3 regions of the Kitasatospora sp. NPDC098652 genome follow, and region 2 is predicted to be linked to each of the others. Evidence: riboswitches for the same ligand, from Rfam matches in the RefSeq annotation. Region 2 holds a riboswitch; each other region holds the start of a gene.
The links. Region 2 has a riboswitch for cyclic di-AMP ahead of ACIQWA_RS38220 (peptidoglycan DD-metalloendopeptidase family protein). Riboswitches for the same ligand answer to the same signal wherever they lie in the genome.
Positions count from the first base shown of each region.

Region 1: linked by a shared signal. The riboswitch ahead of ACIQWA_RS32580 (transglycosylase family protein) and the one ahead of ACIQWA_RS38220 (peptidoglycan DD-metalloendopeptidase family protein) in region 2 are both predicted to bind cyclic di-AMP.
Region 3: linked by a shared signal. The riboswitch ahead of ACIQWA_RS04300 (hypothetical protein) and the one ahead of ACIQWA_RS38220 (peptidoglycan DD-metalloendopeptidase family protein) in region 2 are both predicted to bind cyclic di-AMP.

Region 1 covers NZ_JBIWAQ010000020.1:148,702-155,736, forward strand. The annotation lists gene ACIQWA_RS32565 (carbohydrate ABC transporter permease) at 1-855, shown strand, start outside; gene ACIQWA_RS32570 (glycoside hydrolase family 13 protein) at 911-2,626, shown strand; gene ACIQWA_RS32575 (LacI family DNA-binding transcriptional regulator) at 2,652-3,671, shown strand; gene ACIQWA_RS32580 (transglycosylase family protein) at 3,999-5,300, opposite strand; cyclic di-AMP (ydaO/yuaA leader) riboswitch at 5,308-5,470, opposite strand; gene ACIQWA_RS32585 (hypothetical protein) at 5,976-6,923, opposite strand.
Region 2 covers NZ_JBIWAQ010000034.1:33,659-40,693, reverse strand. The annotation lists gene ACIQWA_RS38235 (IclR family transcriptional regulator) at 1-336, shown strand, start outside; gene ACIQWA_RS38230 (RidA family protein) at 405-815, shown strand; gene ACIQWA_RS38225 (DUF2470 domain-containing protein) at 975-1,700, shown strand; gene ACIQWA_RS38220 (peptidoglycan DD-metalloendopeptidase family protein) at 1,927-2,910, opposite strand; cyclic di-AMP (ydaO/yuaA leader) riboswitch at 2,913-3,095, opposite strand; gene ACIQWA_RS38215 (MFS transporter) at 3,493-4,950, shown strand; gene purB (adenylosuccinate lyase) at 4,974-6,404, opposite strand; gene ACIQWA_RS38205 (MarR family transcriptional regulator) at 6,477-6,932, opposite strand.
Region 3 covers NZ_JBIWAQ010000002.1:44,409-51,443, forward strand. The annotation lists gene ACIQWA_RS04290 (IclR family transcriptional regulator) at 1-575, shown strand, start outside; gene ACIQWA_RS04295 (hypothetical protein) at 748-1,392, shown strand; gene ACIQWA_RS04300 (hypothetical protein) at 1,551-2,897, opposite strand; cyclic di-AMP (ydaO/yuaA leader) riboswitch at 2,900-3,063, opposite strand; gene ACIQWA_RS04305 (MoaF-related domain-containing protein) at 3,484-3,819, shown strand; gene ACIQWA_RS04310 (alpha/beta hydrolase-fold protein) at 3,941-5,101, opposite strand; gene ACIQWA_RS04315 (TetR/AcrR family transcriptional regulator) at 5,377-6,003, opposite strand; gene ACIQWA_RS04320 (SDR family NAD(P)-dependent oxidoreductase) at 6,141-6,905, shown strand; gene ACIQWA_RS04325 (Pr6Pr family membrane protein) at 7,028-7,035, opposite strand, start outside.

The sequences.
Region 1 (7,035 bases), on a different contig from region 2:
GCCCGGCCGGCGAAGTTCCGGCCGCGCGGCGAGAGCGGCCCGCTGTCCAAGGCGCTGTCCCACGGCGTCCTGATCCTCGCCAGCCTGATCGCGCTGTTCCCGGTCGGCTGGATCCTCTTCGTCTCGCTCGGGCCGGACAAGAACGACTACCTCCACCCCGGCGACATCTTCGGCAAGATCACGCTGTCGAACTACCAGCACGTGCTGGGCGACACCGACTTCTTCACCTGGTTCGGCAACTCCCTGCTGGTCGCCGGGGTGACCACCGTGTTCGGCGTGCTGCTCGCCGCCACCGCCGGGTACGCCGTGTCCCGGATGAGGTTCCCCGGGCACAAGCCGCTGATGTGGTCGCTGCTGGTCACCCAGATGTTCCCGATCGCGGTGCTGATCGTGCCGATGTACACCATGCTCTCCGCACTGGACCTGCTGGACAGCTACGCCGGCCTGATCCTGGTCTACTCCACCACCACCGTGCCGTACTGCGCCTGGCTGATGAAGGGCTACTTCGACACCATCCCGGTGGAGATCGACGAGGCCGGCCGGGTCGACGGGCTCAGCCCGTTCGGCACCTTCTGGCGGCTGGTGCTGCCGCTCGCCCGCCCGGGCCTGGCGGTGGCCGCGTTCTACTCCTTCCTCACCTACTGGGCCGAGGTGCCGTTCGCCTCCACCTTCATGCTCAGCTCGGACAAGTACACGCTGGCCGTCGGCCTGCAGAGCTTCGTCAGCGAGCACGACGCCCAGTGGAACCTGATGGCCGCCACCGCCGTGCTGATCGCGATCCCCTCCGCGGCCTTCTTCTACCTGGTGCAGCGCCACCTGGTCACCGGCCTGACCGCCGGCGCCTCCAAGTCGTAACGCTCCCAGCACCCTTGCTTTCCAGCGCTCCTCCGATCCCCGAGGGATACCGTCCATGACCCAGAACCTGGCCGACACCTCCCGGCCTGCCGCCGACACCGCTCAGGAGACGGCGACCCCGGCTCCCGTGACCGGCGGCGCGCCCAGAGGCTGGTGGCGGGACGCGGTCATCTACCAGGTGTACCCGCGCAGCTTCGCCGACTCCAACGGGGACGGCATGGGCGACCTGCCCGGCATCCGCAGCCGGCTGCCGTACCTGCGGGACCTCGGCGTGGACGCCGTCTGGCTCTCCCCCTTCTACGCCTCGCCGCAGGCCGACGCGGGCTACGACGTCGCCGACTACCGCGCCGTGGACCCGATGTTCGGCACCCTGCTGGACGCCGACGCGCTGATCCGGGACGCCCACCGGCTCGGCCTGCGGATCATCGTCGACCTCGTCCCCAACCACTCCTCGGACCAGCACGAGTGGTTCCAGCGCGCCCTGCGCGAGGGCCCCGGCTCCCCGCTGCGCGACCGCTACCACTTCCGCCCCGGCAAGGGCGAGAACGGCGAACTCCCGCCCAACGACTGGGAGTCCATCTTCGGCGGCCCGGCCTGGACCCGCACCGAGGACCCGGACGGCACCCCCGGCGACTGGTACCTGCACCTGTTCGCCCCCGAGCAGCCCGACTTCAACTGGGAGAACCCGGCCGTCGCCGACGAGTTCCGCTCGATCCTGCGGTTCTGGCTGGACATGGGCGTGGACGGCTTCCGGATCGACGTCGCCCACGGCCTGGTCAAGGCCCCCGGACTGCCCGACCTCGGCGGCGCCGACCAGCTCAAGCTGCTCGGCAACGACGTCATGCCGTTCTTCGACCAGGACGGCGTGCACGAGATCTACCGCAGCTGGCGCCGGATCCTCGACGAGTACCCGGGGCAGCGGATCGGCGTCGCCGAGGCCTGGACCCCGACCGTCCAGCGCACCGCCAACTACGTCCGCCCCGACGAACTGCACCAGGCCTTCAACTTCCAGTACCTGGGCACCGACTGGGACGCCGCCGCGCTGCGCGAGGTGATCGACCTCTCGCTCGACTCGATGCGCCCGGTCGACGCCCCCACCACCTGGGTGCTGTCCAACCACGACGTCACCCGGCACGCCACCCGGTTCGCCAACGAGCCCGGCCTCGGCACCCAGATCCGCACCCCGGGCGACCGCGCGCTCGGCCTGCGCCGGGCCCGCGCCGCCACCCTGCTGATGCTCGCGCTGCCCGGCTCCGCGTACGTCTACCAGGGCGAGGAGCTCGGCCTGCCGGACGTCACCGACCTGCCCGACGAGGTCCGCCAGGACCCGTCCTTCTTCCGCCAGGCCGGCCAGGACGGCTACCGCGACGGCTGCCGGGTGCCGATCCCGTGGTCCGGCACCGAGGCCCCGTACGGCTTCGGACCGGTCGCGGGCGGGCCGTCCTGGCTGCCGCAGCCCGCCGAGTGGGCCGGGCTGAGCGTCGAGGCGCAGACCGGCGACCCGTCCTCCACCCTGGAGCTCTACCGCAGCGCGCTGGCCGTCCGCCGGGCGCAGCCCGACCTCGGCGCCGGCACCGGGGTCGAGTGGCTGGACGCCCCCGAGGGCACCCTCGCCTTCCGGCGCGGCTCCTTCGTCTGCACGGTGAACACCACCGGCGAGCCCGTGCGGATACCCGTCCCCGGCCGACTGCTGCTCTCCTCGACCGAACTCGGGACGGACGGCGGCGAGACCGTGCTCGCACCGGACAGCACCGGCTGGTGGGCGGTCTGACGTGGGTGCAATAGGCTCTGGGCCCGTGACTACGGCGCGACTCTCAGACATCGCGGCGCAGGCGGGGGTCAGCGAAGCCACCGTCTCCCGCGTGCTCAACGGCAAGGCGAACGTCTCCGCGGCCACCAGGCAGACCGTCCTGGCGGCGCTCGACGTGCTCGGCTACGAGCGGCCGACCCGGCTGCGCCAGCGCAGTGCGGGCCTGATCGGGCTGATCACACCGGAGTTGAGCAACCCGATCTTCCCCGCGCTGGCCCAGGTGATCGAGCAGGTGCTGAGCCGGCACGGGTTCACCCCGGTGCTGTGCACCCAGACGCCCGGCGGGTCCACCGAGGACGAACTGGTCGAGATGCTGGTCGACCGGGGCGTGGCGGGCATCGTCTTCGTCTCCGGGCTGCACGCCGACTCCACGGCCGACCACGACCGCTACGCCCGGCTGGCCGGGCGCGGGGTGCCGTTCGTGCTGATCAACGGCTACAGCGAGAAGATCGACGCGCCGTTCATCTCGCCGGACGACCGCTCCGCGATGTGGATGGCCGTCCAGCACCTGGCCGAGCTCGGGCACGAGCGGATCGGCCTGGCGGTCGGGCAGCGGCGGTACGTGCCGGTGCTGCGCAAGATCGAGGGCTTCACGGCGGCGATGCGCGAGGTGCTCGGGCTCAGCGGGGAGGAGGCCGAGGACCTCGTCCACCACACGCTGTTCAGCGTGGAGGGCGGGCACGCGGCGGCCGGCGCGCTGCTCGACAAGGGCTGCACGGCGATCGTCTGCGGCAGCGACATGATGGCGCTCGGCGCGATCCGGGCGGTGCGCCAGCGCGGGCTGTCGGTGCCGCAGGACGTGTCGGTGGTCGGCTTCGACGACTCGCCGCTGATCGCCTTCACCGAGCCGCCGTTGACCACCATCCGCCAGCCGGTCGAGGCGATGGCGACGGCGGCGGTGGACGCGCTGCTGGAGGAGGTCGGCGGGAACTCCGCCCAGCGTGGGGAGTTCATGTTCCAGCCGGAGCTGGTGATGCGGGGCTCCACCGGGGCCTGCGCGCGCTGAGAACCGGCCGCGGCCCGGACGGCCGGACGGCCGGACGGCCGGACGGGCCGGGCCGCGCTGGCCGGGCCGGGCGGGTCCGGGCAGAGCGGGCCAACTGACGGGCCCCGGAGGGCGGTTGCTCTCCGGGGCCCGTCGGCGTGCGGTGGCTCGGGGGCGGCCCGGCCCGGCCCGGCCCGCTCCGCTCCGCCCGGCCGGGCCCGGCCCGTGGGCCGGGGTTTGACCATGCGGAATCCGGGCCTGCGGGTACGCCGGAGCCCCGGGAGGAGCGGGTGCGCTCTCCCCGGGGCTCCGGCGTCAGCCGTTGGCGGTCGCTAGGTTCGCGGTCGCTCAGACCCGGCCGGCGAAGTCCGGGGCCCAGTTGGCGATGGTCTGGAGGCGGACGCCCGAGCTCGGGTTGGCGGCCTCGACGTACTGGCCGTTGCCGATGTAGATGGCGACGTGGTAGACGCCGGAGTCCTGGCCGTTGTTGGACCAGAACAGCAGGTCGCCCGGCTGCAGGCTGTCCAGCGAGACGTGGGTGCTGGCGGCGGCCTGGTCGGCGGCGACGCGCGGGATGTTGATGCCGGCGGCGCGCAGCGCGGCCTGGGTCAGGCCGGAGCAGTCCCAGCCGCCGTTGCCGGTGCCGCCGTAGACGTACGCCTGGCCGATCTTCGACTGGGCGAAGGAGACCGCGGCGGCCATGCTGCCGGTGGCGGCCGGGGCCGCGGCCGGGGTCTGCGCCTGGGCGGCCGGCTTCGACGCGGGCTTGGTGGCGGACGGCTTGCTCTGGGCGGTCGGCTTGGCGTTCACGGCACCGCCGTTCGAGGCCTGGCCGGCCTTCTGCGAGCGGTCGAACCAGGTGAAGTCCGAGCCGGACTTGGCGGCGGACTGGTCGTCCTGGGCCGAGGCGCCGTCACCGAAGGTCAGCTGCTCGCCCGGGTAGATGGTGTCCGGGCCCTCGGTCAGGGTGCTGCGGTTGAGGTCGTACAGCCGCTGCCAGCCGCCCTGGATGTTGTGCTTGTCGGCGATCGAGGACAGCCAGTCGCCGTCGACGACGGTGTAGCTGCCGGCCTGGGCCTGCGCCTGGCGCTTCTGGGCCCAGGTGCTGTTGGCGGACTGGGCGGAGGCGGCCGCGGAGTCGCCGGAGGCCTGGGCCTGGTCCTGCGCGGGGGCGGCGGGCTTGGCGGGCTTCGCGGCGGGCTTGCTCGGGGTGGCCGGCTTGGCGGCGGGCTTGGCGGCGGCGGAGCCGGCCGAGGTGTCGACGGTGGGCGCGGCGCCGCCCTTGGTCAGACCGGCCTGGACGGAGCAGACCGGCCAGGCGCCGGGGCCCTGCGAGGCGAGCACCTTCTCGGCGACGGCGATCTGCTGGTCCTTGGTGGCCTGGTTGGCCTGCGGGGCGTAGGCGGTGCCGCCGAACGCGGCCCAGGTGCTGGAGGTGAACTGGAGGCCGCCGTAGAAGCCGTTACCGGTGTTGATGCTCCAGTTGCCGCCGCTCTCGCACTGGGCGACCTTGTCCCAGGTGGCGACGGGGGCGGCGTTCGCGGTGCCGGTGGTGAGGCAGGGGACGGTGAGGCCGACGCCGGCGACGCCGAGGGCGGCGATCACGCGACGGGTGCGGCTGGACAGGCGGTTTCCGTTGGAAGGCAGCATGAAGACGCGGTCCTCTCCCACGCCTGCGAGGTGAGCTGTCGGATTCGGGCTGGAGTTGCCCGGCCGCGCTGTGGGCGCGGCTTCACCCCTAGCCCTGGACGGTTCCGGAGAACGGTCCGGGGCGACTTACCTGTGGTTCCCCCGCTCCTGCCGTGATGCGTTTTCGCGCTGCCAGGACATCCGACGGCAGGACTCGGCGTCGCGGATGAACTGGGTCCGTGTGGTCACGAACGGGGAGCACGTTAAGCAGACTTAAGTGAGAACTGCAAATACCTGTGATGCGCATCACGGTTTAGCGAGAAACGCCGCACGGCCCGTAATTCATGATCGTAAATGATCGTTTTCCGGCAATATCGCAGCGGATTCTGATAACTGGCTCCGCCTCAGGAAAGAGGTGACGGAGCGTTGGAGCGCAAAGGGCGCGCGCCCGGGGTGCGGGGGGAGTGGCCGTGAATCGCGCGCCGGGGAACGCCCTCGCCATCCGTCGGATATTCATCGACAAATGAACCGGAAACGGACATTGCGTCGCATTGTCGGCCCAGCTCACCAGTGGGGTGAATCGGAACGCGCCGAAAGGGTCCGGAACGAAGTCGTTCCGGACCCTTTCGACGGTATGCGTGGTACGGGCCGTACGGGTTCCGCCGGTGGCGGCCGACGGGCGTTCAGCGGGTCGTGCTAGCCCTCCAGGGGCCCTTCGGCGGCCGCGTGGGCCCGCCGGGAACCCTCGGCCCCGACGGTGGCCGCGGCCTCCGCCTCGGCCTCGGCGAGCTCCTCCGCCGTCGGCACCGGCAGGGCGGCCAGGTAGGTGGAGGCGATCAGCTGGCCGACCGTCGGGTAGGCGCCCAGCGGCGCGGCCGACGGGCAGCCGGTCTCCTCGGCGGCCGCGGCGAGCAGCTCCGAGTCCGCCTCCGGACCGATCACGAGCGGGGCCAGGGCCGGGCGCTCGGAGCCGGTCTCCTTGAGGTGGCCGACGGCGGCGGCGACCGAGCCGGGCACGTCCAGCGCGGCGGCGACGACCGGGACGGCCAGTCGGGCGGCCAGCAGCACGCCGGTGATCCCGGCCGCGGCGGCCGCGTCCTCGCCGCCGACGGTGGTCAGGACCACGCCGTCCGCGGCGGTCGCGATGGCGAACAGCCGGGCCCGGTCGGCCCGCGCCAGCCCGGCCTCGGACAGCCGGACGTGGACGGCCTCGGCCAGCAGCGGGTGCGGGCCCAACGCGTCGGTGACGGTCGCGCCGTACTCGGCGGCGACGGCGTGAAGCCCGGTCAGGAAGTCGTGCGGGCCCGGGACCAGCGGCACCACGACGGGCGTCGGCAGTCCGGCCTCGGCGGCCGCCGCCAGCAGCTCCGCGACGGTGTGCTCCTGCGGGTCCGCGGCCCCGGCGTCGGTGGCCGGGAGGTAGCCGACCGCGGCCTGGACGCCGGCGTGCTCGCTGCGGACGATCGAGAGCAGCTCCGCGACGACCGAGCGGGACTCGGGCCCCGCGGTCGCGGGTACGGCGAGCACCAGGGCCGGCGAGCCGGTGCGGATCTCGGGGCGCTCGGGGCGGCGGTGGCGCCCCCGCGCACGGGAGCCTGGAGTGCGGACGGGCAGTGGCGCGCCCGGGATGGCTGCGGTGCTCATGCCGGAGATCGTAGGACATCTGCCCGTCAGGCCTGCAGTCGGCTGCCGTACGGGTTTCGGGTGGTCACGGTGCGGGGGTCGTGTTCATGCCGCTCCGGTCCGGGGCGATTGC
Region 2 (7,035 bases):
CTGGCCGACCTCCCGCTGCCCGTGCGCCGCCGGGTGGTGGCCGGAATCGACTTCACCCCGCACACCGAACGCACCCTCACCACGCCCGAGGCGCTGCTCGCCGAGCTGGAGAAGGTCGCCGCCCAGGGCTGGGCGCAGGACCACGCCGAGCACGAGGCCTTCATCAACTGCGTCGCCGCCCCGATCCGGGACGCCAGCGGCCGGGTGGTCGCCGCCGCCTCCATCTCCGTCCCGGACGTCGTCCTCCCGTACGAGCAGGTGCTGGACCTGCTCCCGCAGCTGCTCGCGACGGCCCGGGCCGTGTCGGCCGACTGCGGCTGCCCCGACCACAATTGACGAACCGCCCCGACCACAACTGACTAACCGTCAGCGAACCTTCACCACCGCAAGGAGCCCCGACCCCGATGTCCTCCGACAAGATCGAGATCCGCACCGACGGCGCCCCGGCCCCCGCCTGGATGTTCTCCCAGGGCGTCCGCAAGGGCCCGATCCTCCAGGTCTCCGGCCAGGGCCCGCAGGATCCGGCGACCGGCGAGTACCTCCACCACGGCGATGTGAAGGCGCAGACCCGCCGCACCCTGGAGAACGTCAAGGCCATCGTCGAGGCCGGCGGCGCCACCATCGAGGACGTGGTGATGTTCCGCGTCTACCTCACCAAGCGCGCCGACTTCCCGCTGATGAACGAGGTCTACGCCGAGTTCATCGAGGAGAACGTCAAGCCCGGCGGGGTGAAGCCGTGCCGCACCACGATCTTCGTCGAACTGCCGCAGGAGCCGATGCTGGTGGAGATCGACGCCCAGGCCGTCGTCGCCTGACCCGCCGCCACGACGCCCCGAGGGTCCGGACGCCACCACGCGCCCGGACCCTCGCCACATCTCCGTCCCCCTTCACGCCTGCACGGCCCCACGCGCCCACTTGCCACACCTCCAGAGGGACATTAGGTTAGGCTCACCTAACCAACAGGAGGTCCGTCCATGAGCCTCACCGCCGGCGACGCCGAGGTGCCCGAGCCCACCACCGCCGAACGGGTCCGCAGCCTGCTCAGCGCGACCTCCTCGCTCACCGTCCGCGCCCTCGGCGAGCACCACGACCTGGACACCCCGGTCTCCGTCCACGGCTCCCGACTGCGCCTGCGCGCCCCGCTGGACGCCCCGCTCGTCGCGGCCCTCGCCAGCGCCACCGCCACCGACGGCCTGGCCGTCGTGCTCGACGTCACCGACGTCTCCCCCGTGGCGGTCCGCGACCGCATCCGGGCCCGGCTCACCCTGGCCGGCCGGCTGCACCTGGCCCACCTCGCCGACGACGGCCTCAGCGTCCACCTCCGGGTCGACGTCGCCCACGCCGTCCTCGCCACCCCGTACGGCACCGGCGCGCTCACCGCCGCCGACCTCGCCCTCGCCGCCCCGGACCCATTGGCCCGGCACGAGGCCGCCCTGCTCACCCACCTGGCCGACGACCACGCCGACGCCCTCGACCTGCTCACCCGGCTGCTCGACCCGGCGCTGCTCACCCACGGCCCGGACATCCGCCCGCTCGCCCTGGACCGCCACGGCCTGGTGCTGCGCCTGGACCACTCGCACGGCCACCGCGACGTCCGCCTGGTCTTCCCCGAACCCGCCCGCGACACCGAGGACTTCGGCCACCGGATGCACGAGCTGCTGACCGCCGCCGAACACGACCTCCCGGCCCGCCGGAACTGACCTCCGCCCGCCCCAACTCGCCCCCCGAGCCGGGAAACGGCAGCGGCCGGCCCGGCCGTACGAGAGTTGTCCCGTACGGCCGGGCCGGCCTTGGGCGTGTCCCGCGCCCAGGTCCACTGGTGCGGCGATCACCCGGTCGAGCGGTCACCCGACATGACCATCCCGGGCGGTCGATTCGCCCCGCATCAGCGGTGGTTCACACGTCCCTGCGGAAGGACCCAAAGGGTCAGAGCGCGACGCCGTGCGCCCGCAGGTAGGCGACCGGGTCGATGTCCGAGCCGTACTCCGGACCGGTACGGATCTCGAAGTGCAGGTGCGGGCCGGTCACGTTGCCGGTCGCACCGGAGAGGCCGAGCTGCTGACCGACGGTGACGGTCTGACCGATGCTCACGCCGATCGAGGACAGGTGCGCGTACTGGGCGTACTTGCCGTCGGCGAGCTTGATCTCGACCTCGTTGCCGTACGCGCCGCCATTGCCGGCCTTCACCACGACACCGTTGGCGACGGCGCGCAGCGGGGTGCCGGTGGCGGCGACGAAGTCCTGGCCGGTGTGGTGGCCGGAGGCCCACATCGAGCCGGCCACGCCGTAGGCCTCACCCAGCACCGGGTTGGCGAGCGGGGCGACGTAGCCCGAGGTGGCGGCGACCGGGGCGGCGGTGACGGCCTGGGCCGGGGCGGCGGTCTGAACCTGGGTCTGCAGCTGGGCGCCGGGCTTGGCGGCCTCGGTCCGGACCTGCACCTGGGTGTCCGCAGCGGCGGAGGTGTCCTGGCCGGCCGGAGCAGCGGGCTTCGCCGGAGCGGCGGGCTTCGCCGGAGCGGCGGGCTTGGCCGGAGCGGCGGGCTTCGCGGCGTCAGCGGCGTGACCGGCGAGGGTCAGCTGCTGACCGGGGAAGATCAGGTTCGGGTTGGCACCGACCACCGAGCGGTTCTGCTCGTACAGCGCCTGCCAGCCGCCCTCGACGTGCTTGACGTCGGCGATCTTCGACAGGGAGTCACCGCTGACGACGCGGTAGCTCTGCTGGGCGGCCGGGGCGGCAGCCGGAGCGGCGGCCTCGGAGGCGGCCGGAGCGGTGGTGGCCGCCGGGGTGGTGTGCGCCTGGGCGCTGATCGCGGTCACGAGCGGCAGGACGAACGAGGCGCCGGTGACGGCGGTGGCGATGCCGATGCGGGCGGCACGGGGCAGGGCGATACGACGAGCCTGTGCAGGCATGGAATTTTCCTCTCCGACGCCTGCGAGGTGAGCTGTCGGGTTCGGGCTGGAGTTGCCCGGCCGCATGCGCGGCTTCACCCCAAGCCGGCCCTGGTGGTCCGCGCCCGAAAAGGCGCGAACTCCGGTCCGGCGACTTACCTGTGGGTCCCCCGCTCCTGCCGTACAGAGTTCGGTGCGAGCCACCGGGCAGCGGCAGGACTCGGCGTTCCACCCGGTGGATCCGTCCGGACTGGCCGGGCGGTCGCTGAACTAAAACTCATCCGTTCGGGTGAAGCAATGTCGATCTCTTGAATCGGCAACAAACCGCACCACCCCTGTCACCCTCCGAATGGTCCCCTACACGGTCAGTGCACGATCCATTCACCCGGCGCCACTGATCCACCACCCTGCGCCGCGGGCACCACCCCCGTGCGACCGTCCGTTCACGCACCGCCACCGACCGACACACCACCCGGTGACCCTTGTCACGTGCGCCCCGGCGGGCGCAGGATTCGGCCCGTGGCCACCTCTCAAGCCGGCACTCTGCGCCTGGGCACCGCGCAGGGCCGCTGGGTACTCCTCGCGACCGTGCTCGGCTCCAGCATGGCGATGCTCGACGGCACCGTCGTCAACGTCGCCCTGCCCCGGATCGGCGCCGACCTCGGCGCCTCCCTCGCCTCCCTGCAATGGACCCTGAACGCCTATCTGCTCACCCTGGCCGGTCTGATCCTGCTCGGCGGCGCCCTCGGCGACCGCTACGGACGGCGCCGGGTCTTCCTGATCGGCGTGGTCTGGTTCGCCGTCGCCTCCGCGGCCTGCGCCGCGGCCCCGACCATCCACGTGCTGATCGCCGCCCGCGCCGTCCAGGGCATCGGCGGGGCGCTGCTCACCCCGGGCTCGCTCGCCATGCTCCAGGCGGTCTTCCACCCGGACGACCGCTCGGCGGCGGTCGGCCTCTGGTCCGGCCTGGGCGGGGTGTCGGCGGCCGTCGGCCCCTTCCTCGGCGGCTGGCTGGTGGACGGCCCCGGCTGGCGCTGGATCTTCCTGCTGAACCTGCCGCTGGCCGCCGCCGTGATCGCGGTGACCTCCCGTTACGTCCCGGAGAGCCGGGACGAGTCCGCCGCCGGCCGCTTCGACGTGCCCGGCGCCCTGCTCGCCGCCCTCGCGCTCGGCGCCGTCACCTACGCGCTCACCGCCGCCGGGGAGGGACTGTCCCCCGCGGTCTGGGTCACCGGTGCGCTCGGGCTGCTGCTGGCCGCCGCCTTCGTGGCCGTCGAGCGGCGCGCACCCGACCCGATGCTGCCGCTCGGACTGTTCTCCTCCCGGCTGTTCACCGCCGTGAACCTGGTCACCCTCTGCGTCTACGCGGCGTTCAGCGGGGTCTTCTTCCTCCTGGTGGTGCAGTTGCAGATCGTCTCGGGCTTCTCCCCGCTGGTCTCCGGCTTCGCCCTGGTGCCGATCACGCTGCTGATGCTGACCCTGTCCGCGCGCGCCGGGCGGCTCGGCAAGCGGATCGGCCCGCGCGTCCCGCTCACCGTCGGCCCGCTGCTGTGCGCCGCCGGGGTCCTGCTGATGCTGCGCACCGGCCCCGGCTCCTCCTACTGGGCGGACGTACTGCCCGCCGTCGCGGTGATGGGCTCCGGGATGACGCTGCTGGTCGCACCGCTGACCGCCACCGTGCTGGCCGCCGTCGAGGTGCGGCACGCGGGCATCGCCAGCGGCGTCAACAACGCCGCCGCCCGCGCGGCCGGCCTGCTCGCGGTGGCCGCCCTGCCGGCCCTGGCCGGACTGAGCGGCGACGCCTACCGGGTGCCGTCCGCGGTGGACTCCGCCTTCCACACCGCGATGCTGATCTGCGCGGGCCTGCTGGCCGCCGGCGGGCTGATCGCCTTCGCCACCGTCCGGGGCAACGTGCTGGCGCCGGAGGAGGAGCGCCCGGTGGCCGAGCCGAACTGCGACTGGCCCTGCGCCACCACCACCCCGCCGCTCGACCCGGGCCGCCCCCGGACGCACGAGGGCCCCGCCACCGGAACGGCGGCAGGGCCCTCGTCGGAGAACTGACGCCACGTCAGTTCAACGGCGCGTCAGAGGATGTCACCCGGAGCGTACTTGGCCGCCTCCGGGTAGGCCGCCGCGACGGCCTCCACCTGGCGGACGACCTCGGCGACCTGCGCCCCGGCCGCACCGGTGAAGGACAGCCGGTCGGCGAGCAGCGCGTCCAGCGCGGCCCGGTCCAGCGGGATCCGCTCGTCGGCGGCGAGCCGGTCCAGCAGCTCGTTCTCCCGGGCTCCGGCGCGCATCGCCAGCGCCGAGGCGACGGCGTGCTCCTTGATGACCTCGTGGCCGGTCTCCCGGCCGACGCCCGCGCGCACCGCGCCCATCAGCACCTTGGTGGTGGCCAGGAACGGCAGGTAGCGGTCCAGCTCGGCCTCGATCACGGCCGGGAAGGCGCCGAACTCGTCCAGGACGGTGAGGAAGGTCTCCAGCAGGCCGTCGAAGGCGAAGAAGGCGTCCGGCAGCGCGACCCGGCGCACCACGGAGCAGGAGACGTCGCCCTCGTTCCACTGGTCACCGGCCAGCTCGCCGGTCATCGACGCGTAGCCGCGCAGGATGACGGCCAGGCCGTTGACGCGCTCGCAGGAGCGGGTGTTCATCTTGTGCGGCATCGCGGAGGAGCCGACCTGGCCCTCCTTGAAGCCCTCCGTGACCAGCTCGTGGCCGGCCATCAGGCGGATGGTCTTGGCCAGGCTGGACGGCGCGGCGGCCAGCTGGACGAGGGCGGTGAGCACCTCGAAGTCCAGCGAGCGCGGGTAGACCTGGCCGACGCTGGTCAGCACGTGGTCGAAGCCGAGGTGGCCGGCGACCCGGCGCTCCAGCTCGGCCAGCTTCTGGGTGTCGCCACCGAGCAGGTCCAGCATGTCCTGGGCGGTGCCGACCGGGCCCTTGATCCCGCGCAGCGGGTAGCGGGCGATCAGCTCCTCCAGGCGGCGGAAGGCGACCAGCAGCTCGTCGGTGATCGACGCGAACCGCTTGCCCAGGGTGGTGGCCTGCGCGGCCACGTTGTGCGAGCGGCCGGCCATGACCAGCTCGGAGTGCTGGGCGGACAGCTTGGCCAGGCGCACCAGGACGGCGACCGTGCGGTCCCGGACGTGCTCCAGGGACTGGCGGATCTGGAGCTGCTCGACGTTCTCGGTCAGGTCCCGGGAGGTCATGCCCTTGTGGATCTGCTCGTGGCCGGCGAGCTCGCTGAACTCCTCGATCCGGGCCTTCACGTCGTGGCGGGTGACCCGCTCACGGGCGGCGATCGAGCCGAGGTCGACCTGGTCGATCACCCGCTCGTAGTCGGCGACGGCATTCGCGGGCACCTCGACACCGAGGTCCTGCTGGGCCTTCAGGACGGCGAGCCACAGGTGGCGCTCGAGGACCACCTTGTGCTCGGGGGACCACAGCTGGGCCAGGGTCGCCGAGGCGTACCGGGAGGCCAGGACATTGGGGATCTGGGGCTTCGCGCTCACGCTTCGCAAGCCTAACAGCCGAGGTCACGCCCCCTGCAGCCGCCAACGCGCTACGCCCGTAGAGCCTTGGCGCTACTGCGGCGCAACCGTCCGGCCGGCCAGGACGGGCAGCACCTGCCGGCAGATCGAGTGCAGGGCGATCCGCTGCTCGTCGGTCATCGCCTCGAAGGCCTGGTGGGTGCGGGCCATCTCGCCGCGGATCCGGTTGAGGATCTCCCGGCCCTCGGCCGTGATCACCACGATCTTCACCCGGCGGTCACCGGCGGCCGCCTCCCGGTTGGCCAGGCCCAGCGTCTCCAGCCGGTCCACGATCCCGGTCACGTTCGACGCGTCGCAGCCCAGTCGCCCGGCCAGCGCGCGCATCGGCACCGGCTCCTGCACCGAGCCCAGCGCCTTGGCCTGGGAGGAGGACAGCCCGTGCCGGGCCGCGGCCGCCGCGAAGTCCTGGAAGTACGCGGCACCGACGGCGGCCAACGCCTCCATCAGCTCGGCGTTGGTCGGTACGGTCGTCGTCGAGATCGAACCCATGGGGCCAGCGTACGGCCGAGTGCTTCAGTAACTCAAGCTTTGACCACGGCAACCGTCGGCGAGCCGCCTCACAGCCACCCGTTCGGGGCGGGGCGCAGCGGCA
Region 3 (7,035 bases), on a different contig from region 2:
GGCGCTACACCCTCGGCCCCCGGCTGATCCGGCTCGGCGAGACGGCCGGCCGACTGCTCGGCAGCTGGGCCCGCCCGTACCTGGCCGAGCTCATGGAGGCCACCGGCGAGACCGCCAACCTGGCGGTGCTGGAGGGCGGCGAGGTGGTGTACGTCGGACAGGTGCAGTCGCGGCGCTCCATGCGGATGTTCACCGAGGTCGGCCGACGGGTGCAGCCGCACTGCACCGGCGTCGGCAAGGCGCTGCTCGCCCAGCTCCCCGAGGACGAGGCGCGTGCGGTCCTGGGCCCCAACCCGCTGCCCGCGCACACCGAGTACACCCTCACCGACCCGCAGGCGCTGATGGACCAGCTCGCCGAGGCGCGCGAGCGCGGGTACGTGGTCGACGACCAGGAGCAGGAGATCGGCGTCCGCTGCATCGCCCTCGCCGTCCCGGGCGCCCCCACGCCCACCGCGCTCTCGGTGTCCGGCCCGGAGGCTCGAATCCGAGCACTGGAGGAACAGGCGGGGGCGTCCGCACTGGTACCGGTGATGCACCAGATCGCGGCCCGGCTCGGGCAGGTCCTGGCACCCTGACGACCAGTCAACAGCCGTCCTCGACAAGAGCGATCGGGCCGATGACGGCGCCCCGCCGTTCGAGTGGCGGTGGGCGAGTTGTGGCGCCGCCGCGTCGGCGGCTCGGACACCCTGGGGCGGACGCGGCCCGCGACGGCGCGGGCCGCCGGAGCACGGGAACAGGGTGAACGGCGTGGCACAGCACGGAGTACGGGGCGGCGCGGGGCGCAGGGGGTTCGGCCGGATCGGCCTGATCGGCCGAGCCGGATGGGTCGGCCGGGTCGGATGGGGCGCGGCGGTGACGGCGGGCTGCGCGGCAGCCGCACTGGCCGCCGGCCCGTCCTGGGCGGTGCGGCACCCGGTGCCACGCCCGGACCTGGGGGTCGTCGCGCCGGGTGCGGCCGAGGCGTCCACACTGCCGGCCGTGGTGGCCAAGCCGTCCGCATCGCACCTGGAGGTGGTCCGGATCGACCCGGACCCGGCGTCGCCCGGCGGCACCACCACCATTCACGCCTTCGTCGCCAACGCGGGCCCGGACACCACCGCGTCCCCGTTCACGGTGACGGTCACCCTCCCGGACGGGGTGAGCGCGGACCCCCCGTTCTACCCCACGGACTGCAAGGTCGTCGCACGCGGCAGGCAGGTGCGCTGCGTCTTCGGCTCCGGGTTGAAGGAGGGGCGCAGCGCGACCGCCCTCGTCCCGGTCCTGCTCTCCCCCGATCTGCCGCTCGGGGTCCTGGTGGGCGGCTCGGTCGAGGTGCGCAGCGCGGACGACCCGGGCGGCATCCGCCACCGGGAGCCGTTCGACATCCGGGTCGTCGAGACGACCGAGGGCTGACGGCCGGATCGCCCCACCGGTCACCGGCCGCCGGTGAGCGGCTGCCGGATCCCGGTGACGGGTGGGGCGGGCTCGTGGTTACCGGTGGACGTGGTCACCGGTACAGGTGGTCACCGGTGGACGTGGTCACCGGTACAAGTGGTTACCGGTAGACGCGGTCACCGGTAGACGCGGACGTAGTCGGCGGCCATGGTGATCGGGGCGTTCCCCTGCGGCGCCGGGTGGTACTTGCCGGCGCTCACCGAGAGGTTGAGGATCAGGTACGCCGAGAAGTTGGCCCCGACGCCCTTGCCGTCCGAGAACACCTTGACGCCGTTGACGTACCAGTCGACCGAGTTGGCGCCGTAGTAGGTGCCGATGGTCACCCACTGGTCGGCGGCGACGGCGCTCGCATCGGTGTAGTAGTCGGGGTTGCCGGGGTTGACGTGGTTGGTCAGCTCCAGCAGGTTCGGGTTGTCGGGGTGGTACTCGAAGGAGTCGATCTCCCCGTTGCCGTTCTTCCAGGTCCACAGGGCGGGCCAGGCGCCGGTGCCGGCGGGCAGCTTGACCCGGGTCTCGGCGTAGTCGCCGGTCTTGACCTGGAAGCCCTCGGCGGAGCCCTCGGTGGTCAGGAAGCCGGTGTTCCAGGACTGCTTGCCGTTCTCCAGGGTGGGGCCGCCCGGGGTGGCGGTGAACGTGGCGACGCCGTTCCCGACGGTGACGTTGTTCTTGTTCAGCCAGTCGAGCTTGTTGTCGTCCGGGTTGTGGTTCCCGTACTTGTACGAGGTGCTCTTGTCACCGACCCAGCGCTGGCCCCAGTTGATCGGGCCGTTGAACTCGTCGGACCAGGTCAGCGACTTGCCCGCGATCGGGGAGGACGGCGCCGGGGTCGTCGGGGTGGCCGTGGCGGTCGGGGTGCTGGTCGGGGCCGGGGCCGGGGTCTGGGTCGGGGTCGCGGTGGGGGTCGCCGTGGGGGTCGCGGTCGGCTTCGCCGTGGGGGTCGCGGTGGGGGTCGCGGTGGGGGTCGCCGTCGGGGAGGGGGCCGGCGTGGGCGTACCCGTGGCCGAGACCACCAGCTGCTGCGAGGGCAGGTTGTGCCACGCGCCGCCGAGGTCCTGCCAGAAGCCGAACTGGGTGTACGTCCCGGCGGCCAGGGTGCGGGCGGCGCTGGTGTAGTTGAATCCGCCGGGGCAGATCTGCACGTTGCTCGCGTTGCCCGGGAAGTCCAGGTTGGTGCCGCGCGCGTCACGGACGCCGACGCCGACGGTCCTGGCGGTGAAGCAGGACGAGGAGTGCAGGGCCAGCGAGGCGGTGCCGGCCTTGCCGGCGACCATGGTGGCGGGGGCGAGCCGGTCCTGGGTGACGGTCGGGCCGGTGGCGGCCTGGGCGCCGGAGACGGACGGCAGGCCGAGCAGGCCGGCACCGGTGATGGCGAGCGCCCCGGTCGTGGCGAGGGCGGCGTTGCGGCCACGGTGGGACGGACGGGCGTGGCGGGGCGCGCGACGGCGCCGGGCAGGCTGGTGCATGGGGATCCTCTGCGACGCCTGCGAGGTGAGCTGTCGGATTCGGGCTGCAGTTGCCCGGCCGCCTGTGGAGCGGCTTCACCCCTAGCCGCGACCCGCACGCTGGTGCGTACGGGCCGGGCGCTGACCTTGGTTCCCCCGCTCCCGTCCGCTGTGGTGCTCGGGTACTCGCCGGCGGGTGGACGGGACTCGGCGTCCCGGCGGCGGGGTCCGCGACGGCGGACGACGACTGCAGGCTAGGCAGGCCGTCCGTGGACGGACAACCTGATCAAGCCGGTTGTCGCACAGCTCACAGTGGTGTCGATCAACGACGCTGCGTGGTGGCCGAGTTGATCACCGGAGTCGACGCCGCCCGGTTCCCCCGTCCGGCCCGCCCGCACTGCCGGCCGCACTGCCCGCCGCACACGGTGCGCGGTACGACGGTGCCGGACCGTACCGTGACCGCCGAACCGTGACATCCGTGGCGTGGAGCCGCCCGTATCCGCCCGGTCGGATAAATTGGAGCCCTGGGATTTTCCACGGTGCACAAGAGCACCGACCAGAGCCGTACGACCCGTCCCCCGTTCCGGAGAAGAGGTTCCGCCCCACCATGACCGCGCCCGCGCCCCTGCCCGCCTTCGCCGGCCGCACCTACGTCTTCCGGGCCGACAACGGCGCGGCCTTCCGCAACTCCTACTCGGCCGACGGCACCCGGCTGCGCTGGGAGGGCCTCGGTGAGTCGGCGGGCCAGTGGGAGGACGTGCGGCTGCACGTCGCCGAGGTCGCACCGGAGATCTACTTCGTCAGCTGGACGGAACAGAGCGGGATCACCGTCAGCCACGTGATGGACCTCAACGCGCTGACCGTACGGGCCTTCTGGACCTTCGAGGGCGAGGGCGGCCGGGTCGGCCAGTTGCACACCGGGACGCTGGAGCGGGTCGCCTGACCGGCGCCGGAACGGACCGACCCCCCGGGAGCCGCGGCTTCCGGGGGGTCGGTGTGTTCCGTGTGTGTTCTGCCCTGTTCCGTGTGTTCTGCGTGTCCTGTGCGTTCCGCGGGCGGCGCCGTCAGACGGTCTGGCCCGGGTGGCCCGGCTGGTTCGGGACCTTGAGGTGCTGGGACAGCCACTCCAGCGAGGACGGCAGCAGGGCGCTCCAGGTCTCGAAGTTGTGGCCGCCGTTCTCGAGCATGCTGTAGGAGACCTTCATCGGGCTCTTCGCGGCGTCGATGAACGCCTCGGTGTCCTGCTTGTAGTTGCCGTCGCCCTTCTTGGTGCCGGCCAGCAGCACGGAGACGTTCGGCTGCGGCAGGTTCTTCAACCGCCACATCAGGTCGGCCTCGTTGCGGCGCTGCTTGCTGCCGCCGAAGAGGTCGCCGGTGGTCGGGTCGTCGGCCGCCTCGTAGTACCCGGAGAGGGACACGGCGGTCGGGAAGACGTCCGGGTGGCGCATGGCCAGCTTGAGCGCGCAGTAGCCGCCGGTGGAGTTGCCCATGAAGGCCCAGGCCTGCGGGTCGGTCGAGACCCGGTAGCTGGCCTGGATCGCCGACGGGACGTCCTTGGTGAAGTACGTGTCGGACTGGGCGCCGCCGGGGATGTCCTCGCACTCGGTGTCCTGCGGCAGCGCGGGCGAGGGGCGCATCAGGACCATGACGGTCGGCTGCATCCGGCCCTCCTGCAGCAGCTTGAGCGCGGCGCCCGGGTAGTTGAAGCGGGTGATCAGGTTCTCGGCGATTCCTGGGAAGCCGGTGCTGACGATCACGGCCGGGAACTGCTTCTGCGCGTACTCGGGCTGGAAGTACTGGGGCGGAAGGTAGACGTAGCCCTCGGTCGACAGCCGGCTTTCCTTGCCGTCGATCCGGACCTTGCGGATCTCGCCGGACTGGCTGGGCTCCCGGCCCATGGCGCCGCCGCCCTTGACCGAGGCCTGGCCTATGGTCTCGACCAGCAGTCGGCCGGAGGCGTCCGCCTTGTTGTGGATGACCACCGGGCCGGTGCTGCCCGTGCCCATCAGGTCGTCCCAACTGCTGTAGAAGGCGAAGTAGTTGTTCGCCACCAGCCCGAGCGCGGCGAGCACCGCCAGCTGGGTGGCGAGCAGCGCGCCGATCCGGCCGAGCACCGCCTGCCAGCTCTTCCGGGCGAGTCTGGGCCAGAGCCAGACCGTGCCGACCATCATCACGACCGCCATCAGCACGGCCAGTGCCAGCACCTTGTGGCTCGTCAGACCCATGTTCCAGTTGCTCCCACGCCTCGAACTCCCACCCCTCCGTTCAGGGACATCCGAGGAGGTCACCCCGGTTCCCCCACCGGGGCGCGAGCACCAACCCTAGCGGGAGCTGTGAGGAAGCTGATCGGGGGCTGTGGGCAGGCCGCGAACAGATGACAGAGTTCAACTTTCAGATAACAGATAACAGATTTCGAAAGTTGTTCGCTGTCATCTGTTCGCTGTTCGCTGTCACCTGTTCGCGGCCGTCTGTTCGCTTTCGCCCGCTCGCCGCCGGCCCGCTACTCCCCCGCCGGCTGAGCCCACAGCCGCAGCCCCACCGTGAGTTCGCGCATGCAGCGGGCACCGAGGTCCTGCGGGGAGCCGGGGCCGGTGACAGCCGCGTCGGAGCCCGCCCACTGCTCCAGGGCCACCCGGATCGCCGCCGTGGCCGCGGCCGCGGCCAGCCGGACCTCCAGCGGATCGACGCCGTCCGGACAGCGGGCGGCCAGCACGCCCCGCAGCCGCTCCTCCGACCCGGCATGGACCCGCTGCCAGGTGCCGTCCAGCCGCGGGTCGCGCAGCAGGTCGCGGGTCCAGTGCATCGCCTCGACGGCCGCGTCGTCGGCCGGGGTGAGCGACTCGACGGCCGAGCGCTCCAACGCCTCGCGCAGCGGTACGTCCGCCGGGCTCTCGGCCAGCAGGTCCATCCAGCGCTGCCCGCCGGCCGCCAGCAGCGGGGCGACGGCGTCCTCCTTGACGGAGAAGTAGCGGTAGAAGGTGCGCAGCGAGATGCCCGCGGCGGCGGCGATCTCCTCGGCGGTGGTCGCCTCGGCGCCCTGCTCGGCGAAGAGCGCGGCGGCGGTACGGGCGATCTCCAGCCGGGTGGCGTCACGGCGGCGCTGGGTCAGGGTCGGGCGTCCGGTCACAGGGCTCAGCGTACGCAAGCGATCAAGGTCACGACACATCGCGCCCGAGTGGCACATCAAGCCCTGTTGGCACAACGTGCCACATGGACGTACCGTGTCTCTTGAGGTCGAGAGACCACGAACGAAGGAGGACCACCATGGAGCGCTTCAGCGGACGGAACGTCCTGATCACCGGCGGCGGCTCTGGCATCGGCCAGGCGACCGTGCACCGGATCCTCGCCGAGGGCGGGAAGGTCGTCGCCGTCGACGTCAACGAGGACGGCCTGAAGAAGACCCTGGACCGCGCGGCCGCCGAGGGCACCGCCGACCGCCTGACGATCCAGGTCCTGGACATCTCGGACGAGGCCGCCGTGGTGGCGGGCGTCGCCGAGGCCGTCGCGGGCCTGGGCGGTCTGGACGTCCTGGTGAACGCCGCCGGCATCCTCCGCTCCTCGCACACCCACCAGACCACCCTGGAGTTCTGGAACAAGCTCCTCGCGGTGAACCTGACCGGCACCTTCCTGATGACCCGCGAGGCGCTCCCCGCGCTGCTCGCCACCGGTAAGGGCGTGGTGGTCAACTTCAGCTCCACCTCCGCGAGCTTCGCCCACCCCTACATGGCCGCCTACGCCGCGACCAAGGGCGGCATCCAGTCCTTCACCCACGCGATCGCCTCGGAGTACTCGAAGCAGGGCCTGCGCGCGGTCTGCGTCGCTCCGGGCAGCATCGACAGCGGCATGACCAACAATCCGGGCCTGCCCGCCGACGCCGATTTCGGCCTGCTGGCCAAGCTCTCCCCCGCCCTCGGCCACGGCTTCGCGGGCCCGGACACGGTGGCCGGCGTGATCGCCATGCTGGCCTCCGACGACGGCGCCTTCGTCACCGGCACCGAGCTCCGGATCGACGGCGGCACCCACATGTGAGCCCCCGGTCCGGTCACCGGCGGGGCCCGTGCCCTCCCCCATCGGGCACGGGCCCTGTCGGCGTCCTCCTTCTCAGGCTTCTCAGGCTCCTCAGGCTTCCGGTCGCAGTCAGCTGGTAGCGGTCAGCCGG